3 regions of the Telluria mixta genome follow, and region 1 is predicted to be linked to each of the others. Evidence: predicted binding sites of a transcription regulator. Region 1 holds the regulator's gene; each other region holds the start of a gene.
What was found. The regulator FNR, encoded in region 1, switches genes on or off when oxygen is low (the NO sensors DNR and NnrR bind a similar motif). The targets are predictions, from matches to a motif close to TTGATNNNNATCAA.
Positions count from the first base shown of each region.

Region 2: a site for FNR is predicted at 5,789-5,802, ahead of P0M04_RS22955 (universal stress protein). Genes of this name have one in related genera too.
Region 3: a site for FNR is predicted at 7,764-7,777, ahead of P0M04_RS19305 (universal stress protein). Genes of this name have one in related genera too.

Region 1 is NZ_CP119520.1:4,555,661-4,565,860, reverse strand. It holds gene P0M04_RS20400 (hypothetical protein) at 1-224, opposite strand, end outside; gene P0M04_RS20395 (hypothetical protein) at 235-666, opposite strand; gene P0M04_RS20390 (formate dehydrogenase subunit gamma) at 677-1,774, opposite strand; gene P0M04_RS20385 (hypothetical protein) at 1,787-1,999, opposite strand; gene fdh3B (formate dehydrogenase FDH3 subunit beta) at 1,996-2,676, opposite strand; gene P0M04_RS20375 (formate dehydrogenase subunit alpha) at 2,687-5,506, opposite strand; gene P0M04_RS20370 (formate dehydrogenase) at 5,522-5,728, opposite strand; gene P0M04_RS20365 (TorD/DmsD family molecular chaperone) at 5,739-6,410, opposite strand; gene fnr (fumarate/nitrate reduction transcriptional regulator Fnr) at 6,659-7,348, shown strand; gene P0M04_RS20355 (porin) at 7,409-8,479, shown strand; gene P0M04_RS20350 (glycosyl hydrolase) at 8,480-9,685, opposite strand; gene P0M04_RS20345 (TonB-dependent receptor) at 10,053-10,200, shown strand, end outside.
Region 2 is NZ_CP119520.1:5,164,065-5,174,264, forward strand. It holds gene P0M04_RS22925 (cation:proton antiporter) at 1-207, opposite strand, end outside; gene P0M04_RS22930 (hypothetical protein) at 389-640, shown strand; gene P0M04_RS22935 (creatininase family protein) at 760-1,599, shown strand; gene P0M04_RS22940 (YncE family protein) at 1,759-2,877, shown strand; gene P0M04_RS22945 (PEP-CTERM sorting domain-containing protein) at 2,933-4,120, opposite strand; gene P0M04_RS22950 (hypothetical protein) at 4,332-4,757, opposite strand; gene P0M04_RS22955 (universal stress protein) at 4,874-5,728, opposite strand; gene P0M04_RS22960 (YDG domain-containing protein) at 6,173-10,200, shown strand, end outside.
Region 3 is NZ_CP119520.1:4,301,726-4,311,925, forward strand. It holds tRNA gene P0M04_RS19280 (tRNA-Cys) at 1-10, shown strand, start outside; gene P0M04_RS19285 (6-phosphofructokinase) at 645-1,778, opposite strand; gene ppsA (phosphoenolpyruvate synthase) at 1,775-4,213, opposite strand; gene P0M04_RS19295 (family 1 glycosylhydrolase) at 4,399-5,760, shown strand; gene P0M04_RS19300 (universal stress protein) at 5,881-6,714, opposite strand; gene P0M04_RS19305 (universal stress protein) at 6,723-7,559, opposite strand; gene P0M04_RS19310 (HlyD family secretion protein) at 7,900-8,958, shown strand; gene rbbA (ribosome-associated ATPase/putative transporter RbbA) at 8,922-10,200, shown strand, end outside.

The DNA.
Region 1 (10,200 bases):
TGCGTCTTCCAGCCCTGCGCAGACGCGCGGCTGCGCCAGCGGGCCGTGATGGCATCCACCGATGCCGCGAGCGACGCCTTGTCCTTGGCCGCCTGCGCATCCGCGGCCGCCTTCTTCGCGGCGGCGGCCTCCTGCTGGGCGGGTGTCGGCGGCGGCAGCGCGGCGTGGGCCGTCGCGGCGGACAGCGCGAGCGCGAGCGCCGCGCTCCTGGTCATGTGGTTCATCCTGCTCTCCTCATCGTCCCGGCGCCGCCGAATGGCTAGGATCGCGGTTGACGGCGCCCGGCTGCGGCCCCGTTTCGGCCGGCGTCGGCGCGGCCGGCTTGCCATGGTCGCCGGGCTGGGTCTGCGTCGTGCCTTGCGTACCCGCGCCGCTGGGCGGCGTCGCGCCCTGGCTGGGCCCCTGGCCCGTCTCGCGCACGGTGCCGCCCGTCTCCGCGCCGGCCGTGTTGCCGCCGCTGCCGCCCGCGATGCCCGGTGTGCCGCCCGCGTAGCCGGCATTCGTCTTCGGCCCGCTGTGCGCGGCCATCACCTGGCCGCTCGTGCCGCCGTCGGCCGTCACCATGCCGGGGAACTTCGTCTTGCGCTGGGCTTCGTCGCCATGCTGCTTGCAGCCCACGGCGGCCAGCACACCCAGCACGGCCATGACCTTCATCGTCGTTTTCATCGGCGGCTCCTCAATGCGCGGGCCGCGGCGGCGGACTGCCGGCGGCGGGCGGCCGTTGGTCCGGCGGCACGCGGTCGTCGAACGTGCCCGGTTCCACGCCCGCCTTCACTTCGTCGTACCACACGGCGTGGTGCGCCTTGGCCCACGATTCGTCCACGGTCCCGTGGCGCATCGCTTCGTACGCGCCCGGCGTGCCCCACGTGCCGATGTAGATATGGCCCATCGCGGCCGCGATGTAGAACGTGGCGCCGGCGATGTGCAGGTAGTTCGCGACCTGCATGATGTAGCGCGTCTGGCCGAACGTGACGAAGTCGAGGATCAGGCCGGTGATCGACATCACGAGGCCCAGCAGGGTCACGCCCAGCCAGAACCAGGATTTTTCACCCGCGTTGAAGAACCCGGCCGGCACGTGCTTGTGCGAGACGAGGCCGCCGCCCTGCTTGATCCACTGCCAGTCGATGCGGCGGAAGAAGTTCCGGCGCAGGAAGGTGAAGAACATCAGCACGGAGCACACGATGAACAGCGGGCCCACGAAGTTGTGCAGGTACTTGAAGATGTAGGCCAGGGCGGCGAACACGTCGTGGCCGACGAGCGGCAGGATGAGCTTCTTGCCGAACATGATGACGAGGCCCGTCACGGCGAGGATGATGAAGCTGATCGCGGTCGCCCAGTGCACGTGGCGCTCCCAGCTGGTGAAGCGGCGGATACGCCGGCCCGTGTCCGGTTCTTCCGTGCGCACCGGACCGACGGCGCGGTAGAAGAAGAAAATCGCGACGAGCACGACGACGAGGATGGTGCCCATCGCGGTCGCGATCGGCCCGTTGCGCCAGATGCGCCACTGATTGCCGCCGCGCTGCACGATGACGGTGCCCTCCGTGCTGCCGTACTGGCCCAGGTAGTGGCGGTCGATGTGCACGCGGCCCGACGACTTCGAGTCCAGTCCCGGCTCGGGCGTGCGCGCATCCTTCTCGGCCTGCAGGATCGTCTGTTCCTCGGCATACGCGGGCTCGGCGCGGTTGTTCGGGACACCCGCGTGCGCGATACCGAGCAGCCACAGCGACAGGAGCAGTCCGAGAAAAGTCCGCAACGATCGAATAGTGAATGACATGGTCGGCTCCTGTTACGGGTTGGCCCGGTTGTATTCGTTCTGGTTCATGTTGCGGTTGCTGATCGTGCCCCACCACGACAGCTTGTCGTTGTGAAAGTGGCGCAGGAACGGGCGGTCGTCCTTCTTCCCGGCGTACATGCCGTGCACCCAGTTCGGATGCTGGTCGACTTCGAGGCAGCCCGCGAGCAGCGTCAGGGGCAGGCAGAGGATGAGAATGCGCTTCATGTCGGCAGCCTCCCCTCGTCGTTCTGCGAGTCCTTGAGGTTCTGGTTCTCGCGCGGCCCCTCGCCCTTCGCCTTGACGTCGCCGCCGCGTTTCGGCTTGCCGTACGCGATCTTCCAGCCCCACAGTTCGGGGCCGTAGCCGCGCGTCTCCACGCGCTGGCGGTAGATGTCGGCGATGACCGTCGCGTCGCCGCCGATCAGCGCCTTCGTGCCGCACATCTCCGCACAGGCGGGCAGCTTGCCCTCGGCGATGCGGTTGCGGCCATACTTCTTGAACTCGGCCTCGGACGTGTCGGGCTCCGGACCGCCGGAGCAGAACGTGCACTTGTCCATCTTGCCGCGGTGGTTGAACAGGCCCGTGGACGGGAACTGCGGCGCGCCGAACGGGCACGCGTAATAACAGTAGCCGCAGCCGATGCACTGGTCCTTGTCGTGCAGGACGATGCCGTCTTCCGTGTGGTAGATGCAGTTGACGGGGCAGACGGCCAGGCACGGCGCGTCGCTGCAATGCATGCACGCGACGGAAATGGAGCGTTCGCCCGGCACGCCGTCGTTGATGGTGACGACGCGGCGGCGGTTCACGCCCCACGGGGTCTCGTTTTCGTTCTTGCAGGCGGTCACGCAGCCGTTGCAGTCGATGCAGCGCTCCGTGTCGCAGATGAACTTCATTCTGGCCATATCGATCTCCTCACGCCCGCACCAGCCGGCACAGCGACACTTTCGTTTCCTGCATCATCGTCACGGCGTCGTACCCGTACGTCCACCCGGTGTTCACGGCCTCGCCGCGCACCGCGGGCGCGCCGCCGTCCGGATAGTGTTTTTCCAGGTCCTCGCCCATCCACCAGCCGCCGAAGTGGAACGGCATCCACACGAGGCCCACGGGCACGCGCGGCGTCACCATCGCCATCAGCTTCAGGCGCGCGCCGGTCGGCGTCTCGACCCACATGAATTCGCCCAGCTTCACGCCGATCTGCGCCGCGTCTTCCGGGTTCACTTCGCAGAACATGTTCTGCTGGAGTTCGGCCAGCCACGGATTCGAGCGCGTCTCCTCGCCGCCGCCCTCGTACTCGACGAGGCGGCCCGACGTCATGATCAGCGGGTAGTCCTTCGAGAAGTCGACCGCCTGCACCGACTTGTACAACGTCGGCAGGCGCCAGAACGCTGCCTTGTCGTCGTAGGTCGGGTATTTGGCAACCAGGTCGCGCCGCGGCGTGACGAGCGGTTCGCGGTGCGTCGGCACGGGGTCCGGGAAGTTCCACACGTTGCAGCGGGCCCGCGCGTTGCCGAACGGCGCGCAGCCGTGGGCGATCACGACACGGATGATCCCGCCCGACAGGTCCGTCTTCCAGTTCTTGCCCTCGGCTTGCACCTGCTCTTCCGGCGTGAGCTCGGCCCACCAGCCCAGCTTCTTCAGGAACACGTGGTCGAATTCGGGATAGCCCGTGTCGATCTCGCTGTCCTTCGTGAACGAGCCGTCGGCCGCGAGCAGGGGCTCGCCGTTGTGCTCCACGCCCCAGTTGGCGCGGAACGGCAGGCCGCCCTCGGCCACCGGCTTGTGCAGGTCGTACAGGATCGGCGTGCCCGGGTGCTTCATTTCCGGCGTGCCCCAACACGGCCACGGCAGGCCGTAGTAATCGCCCTTGCACGGACCGCTCTCCGCGCGCATCGTCGTCGGATTGAAGTCGCGCTTGTGCTCCATGTGCAATTTGAGTCGCTCGGGCGAGCAGCCCGTGTAGCCGATGGTCCAGCAGGAGCGGTTGATCTCGCGGAGGATGTCCTCGATGACCGGCTCGTTGTTGACGACCTTGATGTTCTTGACGAGCTGTTCGCCGAAGCCCAGCTTGCGCGCGAACAGGTACATGATCTCGTGGTCCGTCTTGCATTCGAACAGCGGCTGGATCACGCGCTCGCGCCACTGGATCGACCGGTTCGATGCCGTCACGGAGCCCTGCGTCTCGAACTGCGACGCGGCCGGCAGCAGGTAGACCCCGTCCGTGCGGCCATGCATCGCCGCCGTCATGCTGGGATAAGGATCGATGACGACCATGAAGTCCAGCTTCTGCATCGCAGCCTTCATGTCCGGCAGGCGCGTCTGGCTGTTCGGCGCGTGGCCCCAATAAAACACGGCACGCAGGTTGGTCGGCTGGTCGACGTACTGGTTATCCTCGAGCACCGCGTCGAACCAGCGCGACACCGTGATGCCCGGCTTTTCCATCAGCTCCTTCGAGCCGAAGCGCGACTTGACCCAGTCGTAATCGACGCCCCACACGGTGGAGAAATGCTTCCAGGCGCCTTCCGCGATGCCGTAGTAGCCGGGCAGCGAATCGCCGTTCGGGCCGACGTCCGTCGCGCCCTGCACGTTGTCGTGGCCGCGGTAGATATTGGCGCCGCCGCCCTGCACGCCGATGTTCCCCAGCGCGAGCTGCAGGATCGAGAGCGCGCGCACGTTCGCCGTGCCCACGTGGTGCTGCGTGATGCCCATGCACCAGACGACGGACGACGGCCTGTTCGTCGCCAGCATCTCGGCCGCCATGCGCACGGAGGCTTCCGGCACGCCCGTTACATCGCTGACCTTGTCAGGGGTCCACTTGGCCACTTCCTTGCGCACGTCGTCCATGCCGTAGGTGCGCGCCGCGATGTACTCCTTGTCCTCCCAGCCGTTGTTGAAGATGTGCCACAGCATGCCCCACACGAACGCGATGTCGGTGCCGGGACGGATGCGCACGTAGTGGTGGGCGAAGCGCGCCGTGCGGGTGAAGCGCGGGTCGACGACGATCATCTTCGCGCCCAGCTCCTTCGCGTGCAGGAAGTGCAGCATCGAGATCGGGTGCGCCTCGGCCGGGTTCGAGCCGATGAACAGCACGGCCTTGCTGTAGTGGAGGTCGTTGAACGAGTTCGTCATCGCGCCATATCCGTAGGTCTGGGCGACGCCGGCCACCGTCGTCGAGTGGCAGATGCGGGCCTGGTGGTCGCAGTTATTGGAACCCCACATCGACACCCATTTGCGCAGCAGGTAGGACTGCTCGTTGTTGTGCTTCGAGCTGCCGATGACCATCAGCGCGTCCGGCCCGGACTGCTCGCGCAGTTTCAGGAGCCGGTCGCCGATCTCGTTGATGGCCTGGTCCCACGTGATGCGCTCGTACTTGCCGTTCACGAGCTTCATCGGATAGCGCAGGCGGTGCTCGCCGAAGCCGTGCTCGCGCACCGACGCGCCCTTCGCGCAGTGGGCGCCCATGTTGATCGGAGAGTCGAACGCGGCTTCCTGGCGGATCCACACGCCATTGCTGACGACGGCCTCCACCGAGCAGCCCACCGAACAGTGGCTGCACACCGTGTGCTTGACCTCCGTGTTCGGCCTGGCCGGCACGGCGTCCGCCGCGGTTGCGGGCTGGATCACGTTCAGCGGCAGGTGGCGCGCGAGGGCGCCGGCACCGGCCGTCACGCCCGCGCCGACGAGGAAGCGGCGCCGTTTCAACCCGCTGTCGCGTGATGTCTTCACCAGGGTCATGGTCGTGGTCTCCTTCTACCAGTAAGCCGCGGTGCGGTAGTAGCGCCGGATGTGTTCCGTCTCGTGATAGCCCTTGGCCTGCTCCGGCTCCGCCGGTGCCGCGGGCCCGGGCTGCGGCTCGGGCGCACGCGCATGCGCGGCCGCGGCGACGGCCAGCGCGCCCAGCGGTGCCGCCTTCAGCAGGCTGCGGCGGGCGGGATCGGGTTGCTTGTCTTTGTCCATGATGGTCCCCTCAAGCGGCAATCGGGTCGGTAGCATCGAGCACGGCAAATGCCTGCGCTTCGATCGACAGGAACGCGTCGACGACGCCCGCGACGATCCGGTAGAAATTCGCGTCCGGGCTGTTCGCGATGTCGGCCAGGCAGGCCGCGTACCAGGGCCGGATGTGCGTCTCGAAAAAGTGTTTTTGCACGGCGAGGCCGCGCGGCGCCATGCCGGGGCCGCCCTGGATCAATACGCGCATCGTTTCGCACAGCGTGCCCAGGTGGTCCTCGAATTCGCCCACGCCGGGCGCGCGGGACAGGCGCAGGCGGGCGAGGTCGTGGCGCAGGTCGGCCAGGGGCGCGTCGTTCAGGTGGCCCGTGAGGTAGAAGGACCCGTACGGATTCAGCGGCGGCGTGCCGGTGCTGATGAACATGGCCGAGAATTCATCGGCCGCGGCGGATGCGTCGACGACGGTGGCGGCCTGGGTCAGCTTCAGCCAGGCGTCCTCGAGAGCGAATTCGCCGGCGGCGGCGATCGGGTCGGCGGCGGCCAGGGCCGCGAGCAGGGCGTCGTCGGGCGGGGCCAGCAGCAGGCGTGCGAACAGCGCGTAGAAATCGGCCCGGGCCTGGTCTTCGTCGGCCAGAGGCAGAGCCTCGCCATCATGCAAAATGGGTGAAGCGGAACGCTGGTCGGCCGACATGGTTCTCCCGTTGGCAAATATTCATGGGAAGTGTAATCCTTGACAATGCGAAGGCGCGCACGCTTGACCTCCACGCGACACTTCGTTGGCAAGGCGACCAACAGCGGGACAAATTCCCTACTTGTGGTAGGGGCTAACGTCTATAATCGGAACATCCCCCGAAGGTCCTCGCCATGATTGCAGCTGATACCCTACCCGCGACTCCCGTCACCGCTAACGCACTCAAGATCAGTTGCGCGGCTTGCAGCATGCACCAGCTGTGCCTGCCGATGGGCCTGGAGGATGCGGACATCGACCGCCTGGACCAGATCATCGGCAAGCGCCGCCGCCTGGAGCGCGACGAGCCGCTGTACAAGATGGGCGAGCCGTTCCGCAACCTGTACGCCGTGCGCTTCGGCCACTTCAAGACGTACCAGATCAACGCGGCCGGAGAAGCGCAGATCACGGGCTTCCAGATGGCCGGCGAGCTGCTCGGCATGGACGCCATCAGCGCCGACCGCCACCACTGCGACGCCGTCGCGCTGGAAGACAGCGAAGTCTGCGAGATCCCGTTCGCGCATCTGCAGGACCTGTTCGGCCAGGTGCCGGCGCTGCTGCGCCACTTCCACCGCATCATGAGCCAGGAAATCACGCGCGAGCAGAACGTCATGCTCCTGCTGGGGAACATGCGCGCCGAGCAGCGCTTCGCCGTCTTCCTCATCAACCTGTCCGCCCGCTACGCGGCGCGCGGCTATTCGTCCACGCGCTTCCAGCTGCGCATGTCGCGCGAAGACATCGGCAACTACCTGGGCCTGACCATCGAAAGCATCAGCCGCCTGCTGTCCCGTTTTAAAAAGCTGGGGCTCGTGCAGGTCGACAAGCGCGAGGTCGTGCTGCTCGAACCGGCGCGGCTGAAGGCGATGGCGGCCGGGACGGAGCAGTGCAGCCCGATGGCCTGACCTTTCGGTAGTTCACGGTCTCCCGGTCCGCATCGACAATGCGGGCGAAGGAGATCGTCCATGCATTCCAGATTCATTCCCCTCGCCGGCCTGCTGCTGGCCACCGCCGCTCACGCCCAGGACAGCGCCGTGCAGGTCTACGGCCGCCTCAACGTCGCCCTCGAACACGCGGACAGTTCCTCCGGCCCCGGCCTCGTGCGCCTCGTGAACAACCGCTCCGTGCTGGGCTTCCGCGGCGGTGAAGACCTCGGCGGCGGCTTGAAAGCCATCTTCCAGATCGAAGGCACGCTGTCGCCGGACACGGGCGCCGGCGCCCTCGCCGCACGCGACACCCGCGTGGGCCTCGCCGGCACCTGGGGCACGCTGTTCGCGGGCCACTGGACGACGGCGTACAACGGCGCCACGTCCGGCCTCGACCCGTTCTATCCGACGACGGCCGGCTTCATGAGCATCATGGGCAACGGTTCCGCGGCGGACGCGGACAACGTCAGCGACACCTCGTCGTTCGACCGGCGCCAGTCCAACTCGATCCATTACTGGAGCCCCGCGTGGCTCGGCCTGTCGCTGCGGGTGACGCACGGCCTGAACGAGGAAAAGCCGGCGAACGGCGCGAAGCCGTCGCTGACGTCGGCCGCCGCCATCTACGAACGGGGCCCGTGGTATGCCGTGCTGGCCGGCGAACGCCACCACGAGTACCAGGGCCCGGGGCTGGACGACACGGGCGCGAAGGCCGCCCTCGCCTACCAGTTCCCGCAGACGCGCATCGCCGTCGTCGCCGAACGGTTGAAATACGGGACGGGGGCCGGCGAGCTGGCGCGCAACGCCGTGTACCTGTCGCTGTCGCACCAGATGGGACCGCACGGCATCCGCATCGGCATCGCGCGCGCGGGCGACGCGAGCGGGCCGGCCGGCACGCGCATCGGCTTCGTGCGCGCCGGCGCGGGCACCGGCGCCACCCACGCGACGCTCGGCTACGACTACACGCTCAGCAAGCGCAGCAGCCTGTACGCGTACACGACGCGCCTGGACAACCGCGCGAACGGCGTCTACGAATTCGCGATCAACAGCTTGGGCGCGGCGCCGGGCGCGACGCTGAAGGCGTACGTGCTCGGCATGCGCCACAACTTCTGATCACACGTAACGTTCCAGCGTGATGACGCGCGGGTCGGCATACACGGCCTTGATGCGCGCATCGTCATTGGCCGCCGTGACGTCGACCCAGGACATGAAGAAGGACCACGGCGCGCCGCCTTCGAGGCTGCTGTCGATATCCGGCATCGGACCGTTCTCGGTCATGGCGACGAGCTTCGTGCCGCTGCTGAGTGCATAGGCCTTGTCGAACTCCGCCTTGTTGTTGATGTAGACGAAGTTGCCGGGATAGGAGTCGATGCCGATGATGTCGACCTTGTCGTTCCCCGGATACCAGGCAGCGTCGTTGCCGCACCAGCACCACAGCAGGTTGTGCAGGCCGTGGTAGTTCATGAGACGGTCGTACATCAGGTTCCACAGCTGCTTGTAAACGGTAGCGCCTTTCGCGCTCCACCAGAACCAGGTACCGCCGGCCTCATGGAGGGGTCGCCAGATGATGGGGACGCCGGCATCGCGCAGCTTTGCGAGCTGGACGGCGATGGCGTCGATATCGCGCAGCGTGTCCGCGTATTCCTGCGTCCCCTTCCTCACGGCCCGGGATGCGTCGAACGTCGTGAACTCGGTGTAGAACGTGTTCGTGCCGACGGTGCCGCCCGACGGCGAATGCCAGTGCCATTGATAGGCGATGATCGGCTTGTCCCCGTGATCCCGGCGCCATGCGATCGAGTTGGCGATCGACGGGTCGGCCGCATCGGGACCGAATGTGAAATAGCCCGGCTGGCCGGTACTCGGATTGATCGCATTGCCGTCCCACAGCCAGGAGTACATCGGGCTGTAGTGCTGCATGTCGAAGCCCCGCAGCAAGGGGTATTGGCCGGTCAGGTTTTTCACGTAGTCGAAATGATCCTGGTCGGTCTGGCCCGAAATGATGAACTTGCCGAACTTCGACAGCAGCCAGCTGTACAACGCTTTGGCGGCGGGCGTCGCGGCCGGATCGACCGGATCGGCGTTGATCGTGAAGCGCCGCACGACGCAGCTCGGGGTCGCGCCCGCCTGGCCGCAGGAATCGATCGTCACGGTGGCGGGCGATGGGGCCACCCGCCTGGACGACGCTGCTGCGACGGACTCGCTACCTGCGCGGCTGGTCGTGCCACCGCAAGCCCCAAGCAATGTCGTGGCCGCCGCGGCACCGGCGCCCTTGAACAACAGGCTGCGGCGGGTCAAAGAAAAATTTTTATCGTTAGACATGTTATCTCCTCCGTAAATGGATTGGCGTTAATCTCACGATGCTTTTCACATCAAAAAATTAACGAATCGATTATTCCACCGGCCCATACATACCCTTCGGGCTCCTCCTTCCCGGCGCATTGTTTAGTGACGTTTCTCGCAACAGCGTGAATACACCCCCCGCGCACCCAGCGTGTTTCGCGAAACAGCACTAAACAACACCGATTTCGCACCTCTTCTGGCCCGTCGACAAAACACGGCGTCAATAATTCGTATATCCGACGTTAATAAATCTTCTTTTGCAATATGTTTTTTTATTAGCGCCGGATTTACGCACATGCACAAGGTAATCGCCGCACTCGACGGCTGGACAACCAGAAGGGGACACATGAAACGCACCAACAAGACTGCCATCGCACTCGCCGTCGCTCACCTGGCGTGGGGAGCGGGAACGGCGCACGCGCAAACCGAGACCGAAGCCAAGGCCGTCGTCGTCGTGACCGGCCAGCGCGCCGCACTGGCCTCGGCGCAAAAAC
Region 2 (10,200 bases), 610 kb from region 1:
CAGCGTCTTCACGACGTCCGGGTTGAACACGAATTTATGATATTCGGGGAATGCCGCGCCCAGCACACCGGGGCCGAGCACCACGCCCATGATGATCTGGACGATGACGAGCGGCGCGACGTAATCCGTGCGGAAGAGGCGCCAGATGGCATAGGGCACGACGAAGATGATCAGCATCGCGAGCAGGAAGATTTCGGTGGTGCTCATGGGTCTCCTTGTTGTATTACGTAATTATGTAATGGGGATGGTAGCGAGAAATTGAACATATGAAAAGGATTTCATGACTAGCAAAAGTGATAGTCCTCTTCCTACACGCCGGCGTCGCAATGTCTGATTGGCCACGGTCGGTGCCGTACCCACATGCAGGGTGATCACTCAGGAGGCTGCAATGAAAGAAGACAAACGCAACCAGTCAGGCCGCTACACGGATTTCCCGGCGGCGGCGCCGGAGAGCAACGTCAACCCGCCGGGCAGGCCGCAGAGCAGTCACGGCAGCGCCACGGAACCGGTCCCCGGGGGTACGGGCAACGCCGCACGGGCGGGCGACAGCATGCAATCAGATCGCACCGGCGACGCCGTCCAGACGCCGGACAATGCCGCGGCGACGGCGGACCGCGGCACGAGCCGCCGCGAGGGTTGAGGCACACTGTCACCAGGATCCAACTGTAATGGTCCTGTAATAAAATTTCCCGGTCCGCGTTCCGCCCCGTCGGCACGGATGCTCTACAATAGTTGTAAAGCATCAGGAACACGGATCACATGCTTCACCTGCACACTTCGGTCGTCCGGCGGGCGCTGGCGATTGCCAGCCTTGCCCTGCCTCTCGCAGGGTTTGCCGCCTCGTCGGTATCTCCCGGCGTCTATCTCGACGACATGACGTCGCCGGAACTGCGCGACCGCATCGCGGCCGGCACCACGACGGCACTCGTGCCCATCGGCGGCACCGAGCAGAGCGGCCCGCACATCGTCCTCGGCAAGCACAACGTCCGCGCCCGCGTGCTGGCGGGACGCATCGCCGCGAAGCTCGGCGATGCCGTCGTCGCGCCCGTCGTCGCCTACGTGCCGGAAGGGGCGATCGCGCCGCCGGCCGCGCACATGCGCTTCGCCGGCACGATCTCGATCCCGGACGCCGCGTTCGAGGCGCTGCTGGAATCCACCGCGAAGAGCCTGTGCCAGCACGGTATGCGCGACGTGTTCTTCCTGGGCGACCACGGCGGCTATCAAACGAATGAAGCGAAGGCCGCCGCGCGGGTGAACCGCAGCGGCGGCTGCCGCGCCCATGCGCTGGGCGCCTATTACGACGCCGCCACGACCACGTTCAACGCCGACCTGAAACAGCGCGGCTTCACGGACGCCGAGATCGGCACGCACGCGGGCCTCGCGGACACGGCGCTGTCGCTGGCCGCCGACCCGGCGCTCGTGCGTCCCGCGCAGAGCGCGGCGGGCAGCCGCGGCGGCGTGCGCGCGGGCGTGCATGGCGATCCGACCCGTGCCACGGCGGACCTCGGCCGCATCGGCGTCGAACGCATCGTCGATGCGTCGGTCGCCGCGATCCGTGCCGCCCGCGAACCGATTCCGAATCCCTCCCATCGAAAGTAAAGAGCCATCGTGTCATCCAAAACCACCATCGGTGCCGTCCTGGCCCTGGCCGTCGTGGCCGGCGGCGTCGTCGCGTCGCGCTTCGTCGATGCGACCGCGCCCGCGTCCGTGCCCGCGCCGGCACACACCGCATCCACGGCCGTCGTGTCCGTGCCCGGCATGCCGCGCGTCGTCGATCCGGACAACGTCTACAGCGAGATCAGGCAGCTGAGCCCCGCCGTGAAAGGCGACCTGGAACGCGTGTACGTGCCGAACCTGCGTTCGAACGACGTCAGCGTCATCGATCCCGCGACGATGAAAGTCGTCGACCGCTTCAAGGTCGGCAAGAGCCCGCAGCACGTGATCCCGTCGTGGGACCTGCGCACGTTGTGGGTCGCGAACAATGCCGAGCGCACCGCCGAGGGCAGCCTCACGCCGATCGATCCGCGTACCGGCAAGCCCGGGGCGAACGTCCCGGTCGACGACCCGTACAACATGTACTTCACGCCGGACGGCAGGTCGGCCATCGTCGTGGCGGAAGCGCGCCACCGTCTCGACTTCCGCGACCCGCACACGATGGCGATGCAGTACGCGATCGAGGTGCCGAAGTGCGGCGGCATCAACCACGCGGAGTTCTCGATCGACGGCCGCTATGCGCTGTTCACGTGCGAATTCGACGGCAGCCTCGCGAAGATCGACCTCGTGGAGCGCAAGGTGCTCGGCTACCTGAAGCTGACGATGCCGTCCACGCGCTTCCGCGAAGGCGTCGACCCGACGGCGCCGGACGCCAGCGAGATCTGCACGTCGAAGAAGGGCATGCCGCAGGACATCCGCATTTCACCCGACGGCAAGCGCTTCTACATCGCCGACATGGACGCGGACGGCGTGCACGTGGTGGACGGCGACAACCTGAAGGAGATCGGCTTCGTCACCGTCGGCATCGGCACGCACGGCCTGTACCCGAGCCGCGACGGCAAATACCTGTACATCGCGAGCCGCGGCACGCACCGCATCCATGGCAAACCGAAAGGCAAGGGCAGCGTTGGCGTGCTGGACTTCGCCACCGGCAAGATCGTCGCGAACTGGCCGGTACCGGGCGGCGGCAGCCCGGACATGGGCAACGTCAGCGCGGACGGCAAGTGGTTGTGGCTGTCTGGCCGCTTCGACGACGTCGTCTACCGCATCGACACGAAGACGGGCGACATGCAGAAGGTGAAGGTCGGCGGCGAACCGCACGGCCTGACGGTCTGGCCGCAGCCGGGCCGCTACTCGCTGGGCCACACGGGCAACCTGCGCTGATCCGCTCATCGGCGGCAGCGCGCGCGGTCATGGTCGCCGCGCGCGCTGCGGCAGGTCAGGACTGGCGGCGCTTGCGTGCTGCTGCAAGGCCGGCGGCACCCAGGCCCAGCAGCATCAGCGACGCGGGTTCCGGCACCTGGCCGCCGGTGGCGTCGGCCTGGCGTTCCACCACGTTCGCCGTCAGGTTCAGCGTCAGGTTATAGCCCTTGCCCAGGCTGTCGGAAGCGAATGCGACGTCAGGATTCGCGTCGGCCAGGGTCAGCTTGTATGTCGCGGTGTTCTTGCCGAGCGTGGTGGCCAGGAACGACACCGTGTACCCGTTCGAGCCGCCTTGCGCCAGATTGTTGAACAGCGACAGGTCGGTCGAGAACACGTTGTTCGCGTCGGTTTCCGCCACGCCGGTCAGCTTCAGGCCCACACGGTCGGTGTCGGCCAGGTTCGCGATCGAGAAATCCTTGGCCTTCACCAGGTCATTAAGGTAGACGTCGCCGAAATCCAGCGTCAGCTCGGTCACCGCCGACTTGCCGTCGAACGACTGGGCAGCGTGCAGCAGGTAGGTGTAGGTGGCGCTCAGGTCGCCTTTCCAGTTGATCGTCGACGTGGTCGTGGCATCGGTGGCGAACTGGTTCGACGTCGTCTCGGCGACGTTCGAGACGGCCAGCAGGTCGGCAAGGAAGCTGCCGCTGCCGTTGCCGACGTAGGCGTTCAGCGAGTTGCTGCCCACCGTCGTGTTGTTGTTCACTTCCTTGTAGCTGACACCGTCGTTGCAGCCCGTCTTGATCTTGCCGGTGTAGCTGCAGCCATCCTGGAGATTGCTCTGCGAGGCCGACGCGCCGGTGACGCCGGTCGGGATGCCCAGGCTGATCGAGCTGCTGCCCTTGCCCGAAGCCGTATACGTACCGCTGTCGTTCGCATTCGTGCCGCCGTTGTTCACCGTGACGCTCGTCGTCTGCTTGTAGGTCGACGCCAGATTGACGGTGGCGCCCGTCAGCACGCCCTTGCTCTTGTCGAACAGGGCGACCGCGGCTTTCTGCTGGGCATCCATGTTCGTGTTCGCCGTGCCGCTGGTGCTGCCGTTCGTGCTCGCGGTCCTGGCGCCGAGTGTGTCGGAGACCGAGTTGTTCACGTCGAAGGCGACTTTATCGGTCGTCAACGTGAGGACGGACGCGTGCGCGAAGGTCGGGGCCAGTGCGATCGCGCTCACGGCGGCCAGGACTGCAGCATTCAGGGTAGTTTTCAGCATGTTGTTTCCTTTGAGTTGATCAAACGATGAGGAGGTGTTGTGACACTTCTGTTTTTCTCACCGTATTAACGCAAGGAACGTGCCAAAAACTATAACTATCTGTTCTTCAAGGAAATTTATTTTGAACAAAAATCAATGCCTGGGCGACATGTAAAGATTCTCGACATCAATAAAAGTTTCCTGCGGAAACATCGTGACATTGTGCGTTGTCTCAATGCAGATGCGCGGGCACATGCTGCGGCCGCGTGCCCGGCGGCCGCGCCTGGCGCGTGGCGGCGGCGACCTCCGTGCCGGCATCCCACGGCAGCGACAGCACGGCCTCCAGCGCATCGGCGACCTGGCGGCCCAGTCCCACGTCGCCGCCTTCGATCTGGGGCAGCGTGCGGTGCAGGGCGCACAGCAGCACGGCGTAGTCGGCCCGGCGCGGGTGCAGCGCGGCGTCGCCGAGGCGTTCCAGCAACGCTTCTTCGCGGCGGAAATCGGCTTCGACGGCCGCCACGACGGCCGGGAAATCCTGGACGAACACGTCGTCCGGCTGCGCCCGCAGGGCGGCGATGCGGGCGCGCAGGCGCGCCCGACTCGTTCGCAGGGCCGCGCATGCCGCGAGCGGATCGGCGTCGGGATGATGGAAATGCATGATCTACCTCACTCTCGTCGATGTTGACGAGCAGTTTCCGGGCGACGCGGGGTTTATTGTTTGATCTGCCTCAAAAGCCAGGGATTCCGTCTCCGGTAAATCGCCATCGCACCGTCTCAATGCGCGAGCAGTAGCGGCACGCGGGACTTTTCCAGCAGCTCGCGCGTGACCCCGCCGACCATCCCTTCGCGATAGCGGCTGTGGCCATACGCGCCCGTTACCATCAGGCCCGCGCCGCAGTCGCGCGCCAGGCCCAGCAACGCGGTGCCGACCGTGCTGCGCGTGCGTTCGACCACCACGTCCACCCGCGCGCCGTGGCGTGCCAGGTACAGCGCGATGTCGGCGCCCGGCTGTTCGCCGTGCAGGTCGCTCAAGGTGTCCGGGTTGACGAGGGCCAGGCGGACGCCGTCCGCGCGCACCAGCAGCGGCAGCGCCGCGATGATGGCGGCGATGGCCTGCATGCTGCCGTCCCATCCCACGACGGCCGTGCCGGGCAGGGGCTGGTCCGCGTCCTCCGGCGGCACCACCAGCACGGGACGGGCGCCGTGCAGCGCCACGTATTCCGGCAGGGCGCGGGCGCGCGCGGGCTGCGCGGGATCGGCCCGGCCAGGAGCGGCCCGGCCATCGCGGCTCAGCACGACGAGGTCCGCATAGCGCGACTGCAGCAGCAGGGCGTAGCGCGCTTCGTCCTCGACCATGCGGGTCTCGACGGAGGCCACGCCCAGGCGGCCGGCTGCGGCGTCGAACGCGTCCAGGCGCGCACGGGCGGCGGCGCGCAGGTTCTGGAAATCGGTACCTGCCGTCGTGGCGGCCACGGCCCCTGTGATGAGGGCGTAGTCGGGCCAGCCGATGCCGGTGTCGGCACTGCCGACGAGGTGGGCGTCGAAGGCGCTCGCAAGCGCGGCGGCGGCACGCAGGCGGCTGTCCTGCGCGGGGCCGCCGTCCACATGCATGAGAATGGTCTTGATCATCGCGTTGGTTCCGGCATGCGAATAGGGTATGCCATGGCGGCGCATGCGTTAGGAATTCATTTGATTTTTATCAAATCAAATGAGGATACAAAACTCGTCGGCATTTAAATTTTCACGACGCAATTATCGAAATTCGATAACTAGCGAATATATTTGGCGGAATATTTTTGTGTATAAATATATCCGTATATGCATCATATTTTCATGCATGAAGACTGTCATATGAAACTTTTTCGCACGCGCTTAACTGCTTGAATTGATGAGTAAATCCGGTGAATCTGGATTTATCGTCGCCTATCTTTGTATTTCATATCGTTGCGATAATTCTTTTCAGTAATTCGTTGTCCAGGCGCGACTCTTAGCGAACAATTTATCGATTTTAGCGATTTCCTGATAGGAAATATCCTACACTACGCGAATTCTCTTTTGCCGCCCGGAATTCACGTGAACCGCATTTATCGCATCGTTTGGAATGCAGCAAAAAACATTTGGCAAGTCGTGTCGGAACTCGGCGCCAAGCGGACCAAATCGTCGACCGGGCGCGCGCGCCGGCGCCGCCAGCTGGCGCTGATGGCGCTGGCTGCCGCCGCTGCGGCGGGCGCGCATGCTGCTGATCCATTGCCCACGGGTGGCCACGTCACGGCCGGGCAGGCGACGTTGAACTATGCGGGCAAGACGCTCACGGTCAACCAGGGCAGCAACAAGGCGGCCATCGACTGGGCCGGCTTTTCGGTCGGGCAGGGCCACACCGTGAACTTCGTCCAGCCCTCGGCCAACGCCGTCGCGCTGAACCGCGTGCTCGGCGCCGATGCGTCGATGATCCAGGGTGCCCTGAACGCCAACGGCCATGTGTTCCTGTTGAATCCGAACGGCGTGCTGTTCAGCCCGACGGCCCAGGTCAACGTGGGTGGCCTGCTTGCGTCCACGCTGGCGATGAGCAACGACGACTTCATGGCCGGACGCTACCACCTGCAAGGCACGAGCGCACAGGCCGTCGAGAACCAGGGTCAGCTGCGTGGCGGCAACGTCGCGCTGGTGGCGGCGCGCGTCGTCAACACGGGCGAGATCGCCGCCAAGGCAGGGACCAACAGCGGCAATGCACTGCTGGGCGCAGGCAGCGACGTCGTCGTCGACTTCGGCGGCCCCGTCAAGCTGCAGGTGCGGAAGGGCGCGCTGGATGCGCTCGTCGACAACGGCGGCGCGATCCGCGCGGACGGCGGTACGGTGCTGATGACGGCCAAGTCGGCCGGCGAACTGTCCGGCTCCGTCATCAACAACAGCGGCATCGTGCAGGCGCGCACGCTGGCGACGGGTGCGCAGGGCCAGATCCTGCTGCTGGGCGACATGCAGACCGGCTCCGCCAACGTGGGCGGCACCTTCGACGCGAGCGCACCGGCGGGCGGCAACGGCGGCAACATCGAGACGTCGGCCGCGTACGTGACCACGGCCCCGGGCCTCGCCGTCAACGCGGGCGCGGCTGCCGGCAAGGGCGGCGAATGGCTCGTCGACCCGTACGATTACACCATCAACGCGGCCGGCGCCACGACGATCTCGAATGCGCTGAACCAGGGCACGAGCGTGACGGTGACGACGCAGTCCAGCAACACCAGCTACGGCACGGTCGCCTCGGGCAGCGGCGACATCACCGTCGCCAGCCCGATCGCCAAGACGGGCGGCGCCGACGCGGCGCTCACCTTGCGCGCGGACCGCAACATCTTCGTCAACAGTGCGATCACGTCGACGAGTGGGAAACTGAACCTGACCTTGTCGTCGGCGAATGCGGCGGCCGCGACGACCGGCGGCGTGAACGTGGGTGCCAACCTGCTGTCGAACGGCGGCACGATCCTGATCGGCGGCGCCAGCGGCAGCGCATCCGGCGGCATCAACTTCGCCCGCAACGCCGACACCAGCTCGGCGGCTGTCACGATCGGCAACAACGTCGCCATCCGTTCGACCGGCGGCAACATCACCATCAACGGCAAGACGACCCTGGGCTCGAACAGCGGCAGCGTGGACGCCACCAAGGCCGGCATCTACATCAAGTCCGGCGCGACGATCCTCGCCGGCAGCGGCAACCTGATGATGACGGGCCAGAGCGATACCGGCGTCAAGGAGTTCGGCATCGGCTTCCAGGGCGGCTCGGGCACGTTGACGACCGTCGGCAGCGCGCCCGGCGCGGGCACGGTGCTGATCAACGCCGTCAATACCGCCACCGGCAACAACATCACGAACGACGACCGCGACGCGGGGGCGATCGGCATGGTCAACTACGGCAGCCGCGAACAGATCACGTTCCAGGGGCCGTCGGTCGCGGCCTGGCTCGTGTACATCAACGGCGCGCCGAAGCCGTCCGCCTACACGCAGGCGCCGCAGCTGTCCGGCTGCCTGAACCCGTATCCGAACTGCGGCTACCTCGTCGTCAGCGGCACCAACAACTCGTACCTGTACGCGTCCTACCAGGCCGTGGACATGTCGACCAATCCGATCTACGTGCTCGGCGCGAGCGGCGGCACCAAGGTCTACGACGGCACCACGCTCGCGACGGGCATGAGCTTCTCGTCGGTCGGCGGTCCCGCCGGGTTCACGGCGGCCAGCCTGTCGCCGGCGCCCGCGTTCAATACGAGCAGCAAGAACGTGGGCACGTATGGCACGCTGACGCCGGGCGCGACCAACCCGCGCAACGTCACGTCGGGCGGCACCACGTACGCCGTCGGCTATTTCTACAACGGGAACTACACGATCACGCCGAAATCGCTGACCCCGAGCGCATCGGACAAGGTGTACGACGGCACGGCGACCGCGGCCGTGTCCATGTCCGGCGTCATCGCCGGCGACAACGTCACGGCCAGCGGCACCGGCAGCTTCGGCTCGAAGAACGTGGGTACGTACTCGGTCAGCATCAGCAACATCGCGCTGGGCGGCACGGACGCGGCGAACTACACGCTGGCGGGGAACTCGGCCAGCGCGACGGCCAGCATCACGCAGCGCACGGTGACGCTCGGCGCGACCAAGACGTACGACGGCTCCGCGAACTTCTCGACCGTCACCCTCGGCAACCTCGTCGCGGGCGAAGACCTCGTCGCGTCCGGCATCACGGCCAACAGCGCCGACGTCGCGGACGCACAGTACGTCAGCGCGATCTCGCTGGCGAACGGCACCGCGGGCCTCGCGAACAACTACCGCCTGCCGGGCCTGAACGCGGCCGGCGCGGGCAACACGGCCACGATCACGCCGAAGGCGCTGACCCTCACGGGGCTGACGGCGTCCGACAAGGTTTACGACGGCACGACGACGGCCCAGCTGACGGGCGGCACGCTGTCCGGCCTCGTGGGCGGCGAGTCGCTGACCGTGTCGAACCTGACCGGCGCCTTCGCGGACAGGAATGTCGGTGCCGGCAAGGCCGTGGCGCTGGCCGGCGGTACCCTCGCCGACAATACGGGCCGTGCGTCGAACTACACGCTGGCGCAGCCGGCGGGCGTCACGGCATCCATCACGGCGAAAGCCTTGACCGTGTCGGGCATCACGGCATCCGACAAGACGTACGACGGCACGACCGCGGCCACGGTGTCCACGACCGGCGCAACCTTGCAGGGCCTCGTCGCGGGCGACACGGTCACCGTCGGCGCGACCGGCACGTTCGCCGACGCGGATGCCGGCACCGGCAAGACGGTCGCGCTGGCCAGCACGCACGGCGGCGCGGACGCGGGCAACTACACGATCACGGACCAGGCGTCCGCCATGGCCGCGATCACGCCCAAGGCGCTGACGATCACCGGCCTCGGTGCCGCGAACAAGACGTACGACGGCACGACGACGGCCACGCTGACGGGCGCCACGCTGTCCGGCCTCGTGGGCAGCGAAACGCTGGACCTGTCCGGCCTCGCCGGCGTGTTCGCGGACAAGAATGCCGGCACGGGCAAGACCGTGGCGGTGTCGGGCGGGACGCTCGCCGACGCCACGGGCCGCGCGGCCAACTACAGTCTCACCGTGCCCGCGAGCGTGATCGGCACGATCACGCCGAAGGCCCTGACCGCGTCCGGCATCACGGCATCCGACAAGATATACGACGGCACGACGGCCGCCACGGTGTCGGTCGCCGCGGCGACGCTGGGCGGTGCGATCGGCGGCGACGACGTCGGCCTGAGCGCGAGCGGCGCGTTCGCCGACAAGAACGCCGCTGCCGGCAAGACGGTGGCCTTGAACACGAGCCTGTCCGGACAGGATGCGGCCAACTACACGCTCGGCGGCCAGACGACGGCGCTGGCTGCCATCACGCCGAAGGCGCTGACGGTGTCCGGCATCACCGCATCCGACAAGACGTACGACGGCACGACGGCGGCGACCGTGTCCATGAGCGGTGCGACCCTGCAAGGTCTCGTCGCCGGCGACACGGTGACCGTCGGCGCGACCGGCACGTTCGCGGACGCCAACGCGGCCACGAACAAGACCGTGACGCTGGCGAGCACGCATGG
Region 3 (10,200 bases), 250 kb from region 1:
CTCGCCTCCAGCATATCTGTAGATCAGCGCCGCTGCGCTGATCTACTTCACGAGTTCGACCGATTCCAGGGCGCTGCACGCTTCTTCTGTTTTTCCCTGGGGTGACAGTCAGCAGCCGGGCTGCGCAAAGATGGTCAGCGCATGCAGGGAATGTAGACTATTCAGTGTCGACACATGCCGTGGCAATTCATCCCGCATGTCGGCCGATACGCTTTCTGGGCGCAGAATTCAATGCTGCTTAGTCAAGCCGATCGAACGAAAGAGTTTCCATGACGTGCTCCGCCAGTACGTGATCGGCAAGCTGGACAACGCCAGTGTCGAAGACCTGCCCGCCTAAGCCAAACTCAATGACATCTTCCAGCGCGCGCAAAGAAACGGCTTTGCTGCGATCGTCCAGGCATGCGCGTCAGGAGCACTGGACGCCAACAAGGCGATGGAGAATTTACTCAAGGGCTCGGTCGCCAGCTCCGGATGTCCGAGGGTAGGCGTCGCCGCTGGCAACTATATGCCTACGGACGGACCCGGCCGTCGTCGTTGTCAGAATGTGGGCTTTCATCCGGCGGTGAAACAAAATGCCGGCGTATTGTTCTGGTAAGCATAATGGCGGTGAAGTGGTGTCCGATCGGGAAGTGTCAGCGCGTACACTAAATCCTTTCTGTTGCATGCGGGCGATCGCCCAGGCAGATACCGAGCTCCCGCGCGGTGCGCACGGTATCGCAGTCGACCGGTACGCGCCGGGTCCGTCCAGCGACGTCCGCCAGCGGCACGGTGACGATGTCCTGGCCGGTGAGCGTCACCATGACACCCGATTGTCCGGCGGCCAGCGTCCGTACGGCCGCCGCACCGAAGCGCGCGGCGAGTATCCTGTCGAACGCGGAAGGACTGCCGCCACGCAGCAGGTGGCCGAGCACGACGCTGCGGCAGTCCTTGCCAGTCGCCTCTGCCAGGCGCGTCTCGACCCAGGCACCGATGCCGCCCAGGCGCTCGGCGCGGCCGGCGCCGGCCGCCTCCAGTACCTCGCACCGGCCGCCCAGCGGGAGCGCGCCCTCGGCCACGACGACGATCGAGTGGCGCAAGCCGAGCGCGTCGCGGCGGCGAACGGCTTCGGCCACGACGTCGATATCGAAGGGGATCTCCGGCAGCAGGATCGCATGTGCGCCGCCGGCCATGCCCGCGTGCAGGGCGATCCAGCCGGCGTAGCGTCCCATCGTCTCGACCACCAGGATCCGGTGCTGGCTGTCTGCGGTCGTATGCAGGCGGTCGATGCACTCAGTGGCGAACGCGACCGCCGAGTCGAAACCGAACGTCTGCTCAGTGCGGTCGAGGTCGTTGTCGATGGTCTTGGGGACGCCGACGACGCGCAACCCCTGTTGGTGCAGGGAGTCGGCGATCGCCATCGACCCGTCGCCGCCGATCATCACGAGGGCGTCGAAGCCGCGTTGCCGGAACAGGCCGATCAGTTCGCCGCTGCGGTCCCGTTCCGACATGGTGCCGTCGTCGTCGCGCACGGGATAGCGCAGGGGGTTGCCGCGGTTGGTGCTGCCGAGGATCGTGCCGCCGAGATGACCGATACCGTGTACGGACTGGGACGAGAGCGCCACGACGGGCTCGTCCAGGCATTGCGCCGGCGCGAGCAGGCCGTTGAAGCCGTCGCGGATGCCGTCGCACGCCCAGCCGCGTCGCGCGGCCGCGAGCACGACCGCCCGGATCGCCGCGTTCAGTCCCGGCGCGTCGCCGCCGCCGGTGACGAGCGCGATGCGCCGGATGTCCGGGTTCATGGCGCGAGCACCTGTCGTCCGCGCGGCGCGATGCCGAGGCCGCGTTCGACGTCGACGAGCGCGCGGACGGTAGCCACCACCGAATCGGGATTCAGGCTGATCGAATCGATACCCTGTTCGACGAGGTAGCGCGCCACTTCCGGATAGTCGGACGGCGCCTGCCCGCAGATGCCCACGTGGCGTCCGTTGCGTTTCGCGCCGGCGATGGCCTGGCGCAGCATCTCCAGCACGCCGGGATCGCGCTCGTCGAAGTCGAAGGCGACGATGTCCGAATCGCGGTCGACGCCCAGCACGAGCTGGGTCAGGTCGTTCGAGCCGATCGAGAAGCCGTCGAACAGCCGCGCGAAGTCGTCGATGCGAATGACGTTGTTGGGAATCTCGCACATCACGTAGACCTCGAGCCCATTCTTGCCGCGTTCCAGTCCGTGCTCGGCCATCGTCCGCAATACAGACTCGGCTTCCTCGACGCGGCGGCAGAACGGAATCATCAGGCGCAGGTTCGACAGGCCCATCTCTTCGCGCACGCGCCGCATGGCGCGGCACTCGAGCGCGAAGCCTTCCGCATATGCCGGATGCGTGTAGCGGGCGGCGCCGCGAAAGCCCAGCATCGGGTTGGCCTCGAGCGGCTCGAAGACGGCGCCGCCCAGCAGGCTCGCGTACTCGTTGGTCTTGAAGTCCGACATCCGCACGATGACCGGCTTCGGCCAGAACGCGGCCGCGATGGTGCCGACGCCCTCGGACAGCTCGCGCACGAAATAATCCGCCGGCGACGGGGCGTCCCGGGTGAGCCTTTCGATGGCGGCGCGCACCGCCGGGTCGGTGATTTTCTCGGGATGGACGAGCGCCATCGGGTGGATGCGGATGTGCTCGGCGACGATGAATTCCATGCGCGCCAGGCCGACGCCATCGTTCGGCAGGAAGCGCGTGCGGAAGGCCGTGTCCGGGTTGCCGATATTGACCATGATCCGCGTGCACGGCATGGGCAGCGCGGCGACGTCGATGGCGGTGTGGCGGAAGGGCAGGCGGCCGGCATACACGTGGCCGGCGTCGCCCTCGGCGCAGGACACGGTCACGTCGTCGCCGGTACGGATCGCCGTCGTCGCGTCGCCGCAGCCGACGAGCGCCGGTACGCCGATCTCGCGCGCCACGATGGCGGCATGGCAGGTACGGCCGCCCCGGTCCGTCACCACGGCGGCGGCCGACTTCATGACGGTGCCCCAGTCGGGCATGGTGGTGGTCGCGACGAGGATCTCGCCTGGCTCGAACTCGCCGAGCGCGCCGACGTCGGCGATCACGCGGGCCTTGCCGGACGCGACCCGGCCGCCCACGGCGCGGCCGGTCGCCAGCAACCGGCCCTTGGCCTCCAGGCGGTACTCGTCGACTTCGGCGTTGGTCTTGCGCGACGCGACCGTCTCGGGCCGGGCCTGGACGATGTAGAGCTTGCCGTCGATGCCGTCGCGCGCCCATTCGATGTCCATCGGCACCGGATGCCCGGCGCGCGCGGAATAGTGGTCCTCGATGCGCAGGGCAGTCTCGGCGAGTTCGAGCACCGCCTCGTCCTCCAGGCAGAAACGGCCGCGCTCCGCCGCGCCGGTCGGCTCGTTGCGCGTGACCGGGGACGCGCCGGCCGGCGCATACACCATCCGTATCTCCTTGCCGCCGAGGGTACGCCGCAACACCGTCCGCGTGCCCTGGCGCAGCAGCGGCTTGAATACGTAGAATTCGTCCGGATCGACGGTGCCCTGTACGATGTTCTCGCCCAGGCCGTAGGCGCCGGTCAGGAACACGACGTCGCGAAAGCCGGTCTCGGTATCGAGCGTGAACATGACGCCGGCGCTCGCGAGGTCCGAACGCACCATTTTCATGACGCCGACCGACAGGTACACCTTGAAGTGGTCGAAGCCGTTCTCGCTGCGGTAGACGAGTGCGCGATCGGTGAACAGGCTGGCGAAGCAGCGGCGCACGCTGTCGACAAGGCCCGCCTCGTCGACGTGCAGGAAGGACTCGTGCTGGCCGGCGAAGCTGGCGTCCGGCAGGTCCTCGGCCGTCGCGGAGCTGCGTACCGCCACCGTCAACCCGTCGCCGTACTCGGCGTGCAGGCGGCGCCAGCCTTGCAGGATGCCGTCCTCGAGTTCCGGCGGCAGCGCGCTGTCGTAGACGATCGCGCGCGCCTGCGCGGCGCGGCGCGCGAGGTCGGCGACGTTGCCCGGGTCGAGGCCGTCAAGGGCGGCGTGCAGCTGCTTCCAGGCGCCGGCGCGGTCGAGGGTGGCGCGGTAGGCGGCTGCGGTGATGGCGAACCCGTCCGGCACGCGCACGCCGCGGCCGCCGAGTTCCCGCACCATCTCGCCGAGCGATGCGTTCTTGCCGCCGACCGATGGCACGTCCCCCATGCCGAGCTCCGAGAACCAGCGGATGTATGCCTCAGGCGTGTCCATGGCGTCGGCCTCCTTGGCAAGTGCACGTGGATTCATGTTAGCAAACGCGGGCCCCGGCCGATACCTTGATAAGGGAGGCGATGCGAGGCCGACGTCAAGCCGCCACATCGCGGAAGAATTTGACTTGGCTCAAACATTTTCGCGTTCATCGCGACTAGCCTGTGCCCTTGACCGCGTCATGCGAGATGGTCCAACGATTGCGCGCCCGGTGGCGCCTGGAGGTGCAGGTGACGACGTCGACGACCTTGCCGATGTGGACCGGCCGGCAGCACGGGCACGCGTTGCCGGACCGCGAGCGCCCCGTCCATGGATGCCATCCGCTGTCGCCGGCCAGGTTGATGCGGTCGTTTTCGTTCTGCACCGGGATCGAGAACAGCGCACCCGTCATCCGGGACGAACACGGCGCGCGGTGCCGGATCGACCAGATGGCCGCCTCGGGACACGACCGGCGCTGGCGCGAGGATTTCCAGCTCGTGCACGAACTGGGCCTGCGGTGCCTGCGCTACGGGCCGCCGTATTACCGAACCCATATTGGGCCAGGGCGCTACGACTGGTCGTTCGCGGACGAGACGTTCGCCGAGCTGGCGCGACTCGACATCACCCCGATCGCCGACCTGTGCCATTTCGGCGTGCCGGACTGGCTCGATAATTTCCAGAACCCCGACTTTGCGCATTATTTCGCCGAATACGCCGAAGCGTTCGCGCGCCGCTATCCCTGGGTCTGGCTGTACACGCCGGTCAACGAGATGCTCGTTACCGCCGAGTATTCCGCCCTGCGCGGCTTCTGGAACGAGCGCCTCAGCAACGGCCATGCCTTCGTGAGCGCGCTGTCGAACATCGTCGAAGCGAACATCCGGGCCAGCGAGGCGATCTGCCGCTGCGGCCGTCCCTGGTTCGTCCAGAGCGAGGCGACACGCTATTACCACCCGTACGACCCGGAGGCGGCGGAACGGACGGAGTACCTGAACGCGCACCGCTTCCTGTCGCTCGACCTCAACTACGCCCGGATGCCGTCCCCGAGGCTGGTCGACTACCTGTTCGACCACGGCATGCCGCCCGCGAAGCTCGACTACTTCATGAAGCGCAACATCCGGCCCTCGTGCATCATGGGCACCGATTACTACGAGACGAGCGAATCGGTCGTGTTCCCGGACGGCCGGACCAGCCATTCGAACGTGCTGGGCTACTACGGCCTGACGCGCCAGTACCACGACCGTTACCGCCTGCCGATCATGCTGACCGAAACCAACCAGGTCGACGGGCTGAACGCGGTGCACTGGCTCGAACGCCAGTGGGCCAACGTGCTGCGCCTGCGCCAGGAGGGCTACCCGATCATCGGTTTCAGCTGGTACAGCCTGACCGACCAGGTCGACTGGGACATCGACCTGCGCGAGCGGCGCGGCAATGTGACGGAAAACGGGCTGTTCGACATGGACCGTCGGATCCGGGCCGTCGGCGTCGAGTACCGGCGCATCGTCCGCGACTGGAGCAATGCGCTCGATGTCGAAGAGCGGCGCAGGACATGGCAAGGGGAGCGACATGACTGACTCGGCATTGCCGACCGATTGACACGTACGATATGCCGCGCGCCCGGGAACGGGTCGTGGCTTTCGCGCACATGCGCGAGACACTGGGCGCGGGACTCGCGGCGCTGCCGCCCTGCGGCGTCAGTGTGCGAACAACACGGGAAGGCGCGCCTCTGCCAGGACGGTACGGCTCGCGCCGCCCAGGCACAGCTCGCGGAACCGGCCATGCCCGAAGCAGCCCATCACCAGCAGCCGGCAGTCGTGCTCGTCGGCGAGCGCCAGCAGGTCGTGGCCTGCGTCGTGCCGCGGCGCACGGACCAGTGTGCGCGGCGCGACGCGATGGCGCGCGAGGAACTGCTTCAGGTCGTCCTGCTCGGCGTAGAACGCCTCGTCGGCGGATGCGCCGTCGGCGAGGACCGCCACGATGACTTCCGATGCGCGCCGCAGCAGGGGCAGCGCCGCGCTCAACGCGAACGACGCTTCCTTGCCGCCGTCCCAGGCGACGAGCACTTTGCCGTCGTGCCAGGGCGCGGGATCGGTGCGCGGCACGACGATCACGGGCCGTGCGCAATTCAGGATGAGGGATTCCGGCAGGTGGACGGTCAGGTCGGGCATCGACTCGGAAGGGTCGTCCTGGCTGATGACGACCAGGTCCGCGAAGCGCGCCAACCGGGCCAGGCCGTCGTCGGCCTGGTCGCATACGAAACGCTGTTCGTGCCGGACCTGCATCGCGTCCGCGATCTCGTCGAAGCGAGCGAGCGCATGCCGGGCCTGGTCGGCGAGCGGCTGGAAATAGCTGGCGCCCAGCGTGCCCGGCACCTCGCGGTACCCGTTCGGAAAGACGTTGCGGGAGACGCCGAACATCGCGGCGCCGACGAGAACCGCTCCGGTCGCGTGGGCCAGGGCGGCGGCATAGCGCATGCGCGGGGGCGCGTGCACGGACTGGTCGACGTGGACGAGTATGGTCTTGAACATGGTGTCGTTCAGTGAGCAAGGAGCACGGGGATCGACAGGCGGCGCAGGACGGTTCGGCTTACACCGCCGAGCAGGATCTCGCGATAGCGCGAGTGTCCGTAGCAACCCATGACGAGCAGGTCGATCTTGAGGTCTTCGGCCCGGACCAGCAGGGCGTTCCCGACGGCGCCGCGCGGATGATGGCGGCAGATCTCGACCGTGACGCCGTGCCGGGACAGGAATTGCGCCATGTCCGCCGCGTCTTCCGGCGAGCGTACGCTCGAGCTTTCCTCGTCGAACACGGCGAGCTCGACCTGTTTCGCGCGCACGAGCAGCGGCAGCGCGAGGCGGCAGGCGCGCGCCGCTTCCGGGCTGGCGTTCCAGGCCACCATGACGCGCTCGGGCACGTGTGGACAAGGCAGCGGGTGGGGCAGTACGAGAACGGGGCTGGGCGAGTTCAGCGCGACATATTCGGGAATGCCCGCGATGCCGGCAATGCCGGGCGCGTCGTACGCGGTGCGCCCGACGACCACGAGGTCGGCGTACAACGCCCGCCGGGCGAGCGCCAGGCCCGGCTCCTCGTCGTCCACCCGGTGCGAAAAAGAGGCGACGCCGGCCTGTTGCGCCAGGGCGTCGAACCGGGCGGCGCGCTGCCCGGCGGCGTCGCGCAGGTTCGCGAACAGCGGCGTGAGGTCGCCCAGGTCGACCCCGGGCAGGGCCGTTTCGCGGACGAAGCGCGAGATGCCCGTCTGCGCCATCCCGACGAGGTGCGCACCCTGGTCGTTGGCAAGTCGTGCGGCGAACGTCACGCGGTCCGGCGCCTGCGGCGTATCGTCGACGTGGACGAGAATGGTCTTGTAGTCCATGCTGTGCTCCTCGATGTGCTGCATGTCGGTCAGGGTTGCGCCGCGCTCGTCCAGCGCAAGAGGTTCGCATATCGTTTGTTCACTGCTTGCTCCCTCATTCAGCGGTTTATGTCGGCTCAATCGTAGTCTTGCGCGTCGGGACTTCGGTATGACCTAGGTCAAAAATGAACGCGAGGGCCATGAATTGTGGGCATGCCGCTAGATTTGATCTGGGTCATACCCAATGCGGCAATCGCGCTCCTATAGTGAGGTAAGTCGACCCGAACAAAACCCATCCATGGACACGCTGGAAACGCACCGCGCGTCGATCGCCGACAAGGCGACGGCGCACAACAAGGCCATGAAGCGCCTGGCTGCGGGGCTGGCACTGCTGGTGCTGGTCGGCGGCGCCGCGTACGCATGGAGGGCGACACGCCCACAGGGGCCCGGGCCCGGCTTCGTCAGCGGGAACGGCAGGATCGAAGCCGTCGAGATCGATATCGCCAGCAAGCTGCCGGGAAGGCTTGCCGATGTGCTGGTCGCCGAGGGCGATCCGGTGCGGGCCGGCCAGGTGCTGGCCCGCATGGATGCCGCCACGCTGCGCGCGCAGCGGAGCGAGGCCCTGGCGCGCGAGCAGCAGGCGCGCGACGCCGTGGCGGGCGCGCAGGCCCAGCTCGCGATGCGGCGCAGCGACCTGGCGGCAGCCGCGGCGGTCGGAGTGCAACGGGAAAGCGAGCTGGACGCCGCGCGGCGGCGGCTCGCCCGGTCGACCGTGCTGGCGCAGGCGGGTGCGGCCGCGTTGCAGGAACTCGACGACGACCGGGCCCGCGTGGACGGCGCGCGCGCGACCTTGGCCGCCGCCGCCGCCCAGGTCCAGGCTGCGCGCGCGGCCGTCGCGGCCGCGCAAGCCGTGGTCGTGCAAAACCGTTCCGCAGTCCAGGCGGCCGCGGCCACCACCGCGACGATCGACGCGGATCTGCGCGACGAGGTGCTCGTGGCGCCGCGCGCGGGCCGCGTGCAGTACCGCGTCGCCGAAGCGGGCGAGGTGCTGGCCGCTGGCGGCAAGGTGCTGAACATGATCGACCTGCAGGATGTGTACATGACCTTTTTCGTGCCAGAGGCTGCCGCGGGACGCATCGCGCTGGGAACGGAAGTGCGGCTGGTGCTCGACACGGCACCGGGCTTCGTGGTGCCGGCCGCCGTCAGCTACGTGGCCAGCAGCGCCCAGTTCACGCCGAAATCCGTCGAGACCGCCAGCGAACGGCAGAAGCTGATGTTCCGGGTGAAGGCGCAGGTCGACCGGCGCCTGCTCGCGCGCTATCCCGAGCAGGTCAAGGCCGGGGTGCCGGGCGTGGCCTGGATCCGCGTCGACCCCGCCCGGCCATGGCCCGCGGCATTGGCCCTGCGGGAGGCGCCGTGAGGGACGCCGACGCCGCGCCGGTCGCGTGCCTGGACGGCGTGTCGGTGCGCTACGGCGCCGTGCACGCCCTCGATCGCGTAAGGCTCTCCTTGCCAGCCGGCCGGATGACGGCGCTGATCGGACCCGACGGCGTGGGCAAGTCGAGCCTGCTAGCGGTCATCGCCGGCGCGCGCCGGGCGGCCGAGGGCAAGGTGGAGGTGCTGGGCGGCGACATGTCCGCCGCCCGGTTCCGGGCCGAAGTCTGTCCGCGCATCGCCTACATGCCGCAGGGGTTGGGGCGCAACCTGTACCCGAGCCTGACGGTCGGGGAAAACCTGCAGTTCTTCGCGCGCCTGTTCGGGCTCGGGCCCGGCGAGCGGCGCGCGCGCATCGCCATGCTCGCCGCCAGCACGGGCCTGCTGCCGTTCATCGACCGGCCCGTCGTCCAGCTGTCGGGCGGCATGAAGCAGAAGCTCGGGCTGTGCTGCGCCCTAGTGCACGATCCCGACTTGCTGATCCTGGACGAGCCCACTACAGGTGTCGATCCATTGGCGCGCAGCCAGTTCTGGGCGCTGATTGCCGCGATACGTGATGCGCGGCCCGGCATGAGCGTCGTCGTCGCGACGGCGTACATGGACGAGGCCCGGCGGTTCGACTGGCTGGTGGCGCTCGACGGCGGCCGCGTGCTGGCCAGCGGCACGCCGGCGGCGCTGCTGGCGCAGAGCGGCAGCGCCAGCTACGAGGAGGCGTTCGTCGCAATGCTGCCGGCGGAGCGGCGCGCCGGCTATCGTCCGCTGAGCACACAGCCGCGCGATCCGGTCGCCGACGACGATACGGTCATCCAGGCCAACGGCCTCTCGCGCCGTTTCGGCGATTTCGATGCGGTGCAGGATGTGAGCTTTCGCATCGCGCGCGGCGAGATCTTCGGCTTCATCGGCTCCAACGGCTGCGGTAAAACGACCACGATGAAGATGCTGACCGGGCTCCTGCCGCCGAGCGGCGGCACGGCGACGGTGTTCGGTCGGGCGGCGGGCGAAGGAGGCGCGCAGGCACGGCGCCAGGTCGGGTACATGTCGCAGGGGTTCTCGCTCTACCAGGAATTGACCGTGCGCCAGAACCTGGCCCTGCACGCGCGGCTGTTCGACCTGGCCGAGTCAACGATCGACGCGCGCTGTGCCGACCTGGCGGCGCACTTCGGCCTGGAGGCGATGCTCGACGCCTTGCCGGACAATCTTCCGCCGGGGGCCCGCCAGCGCCTGTCGC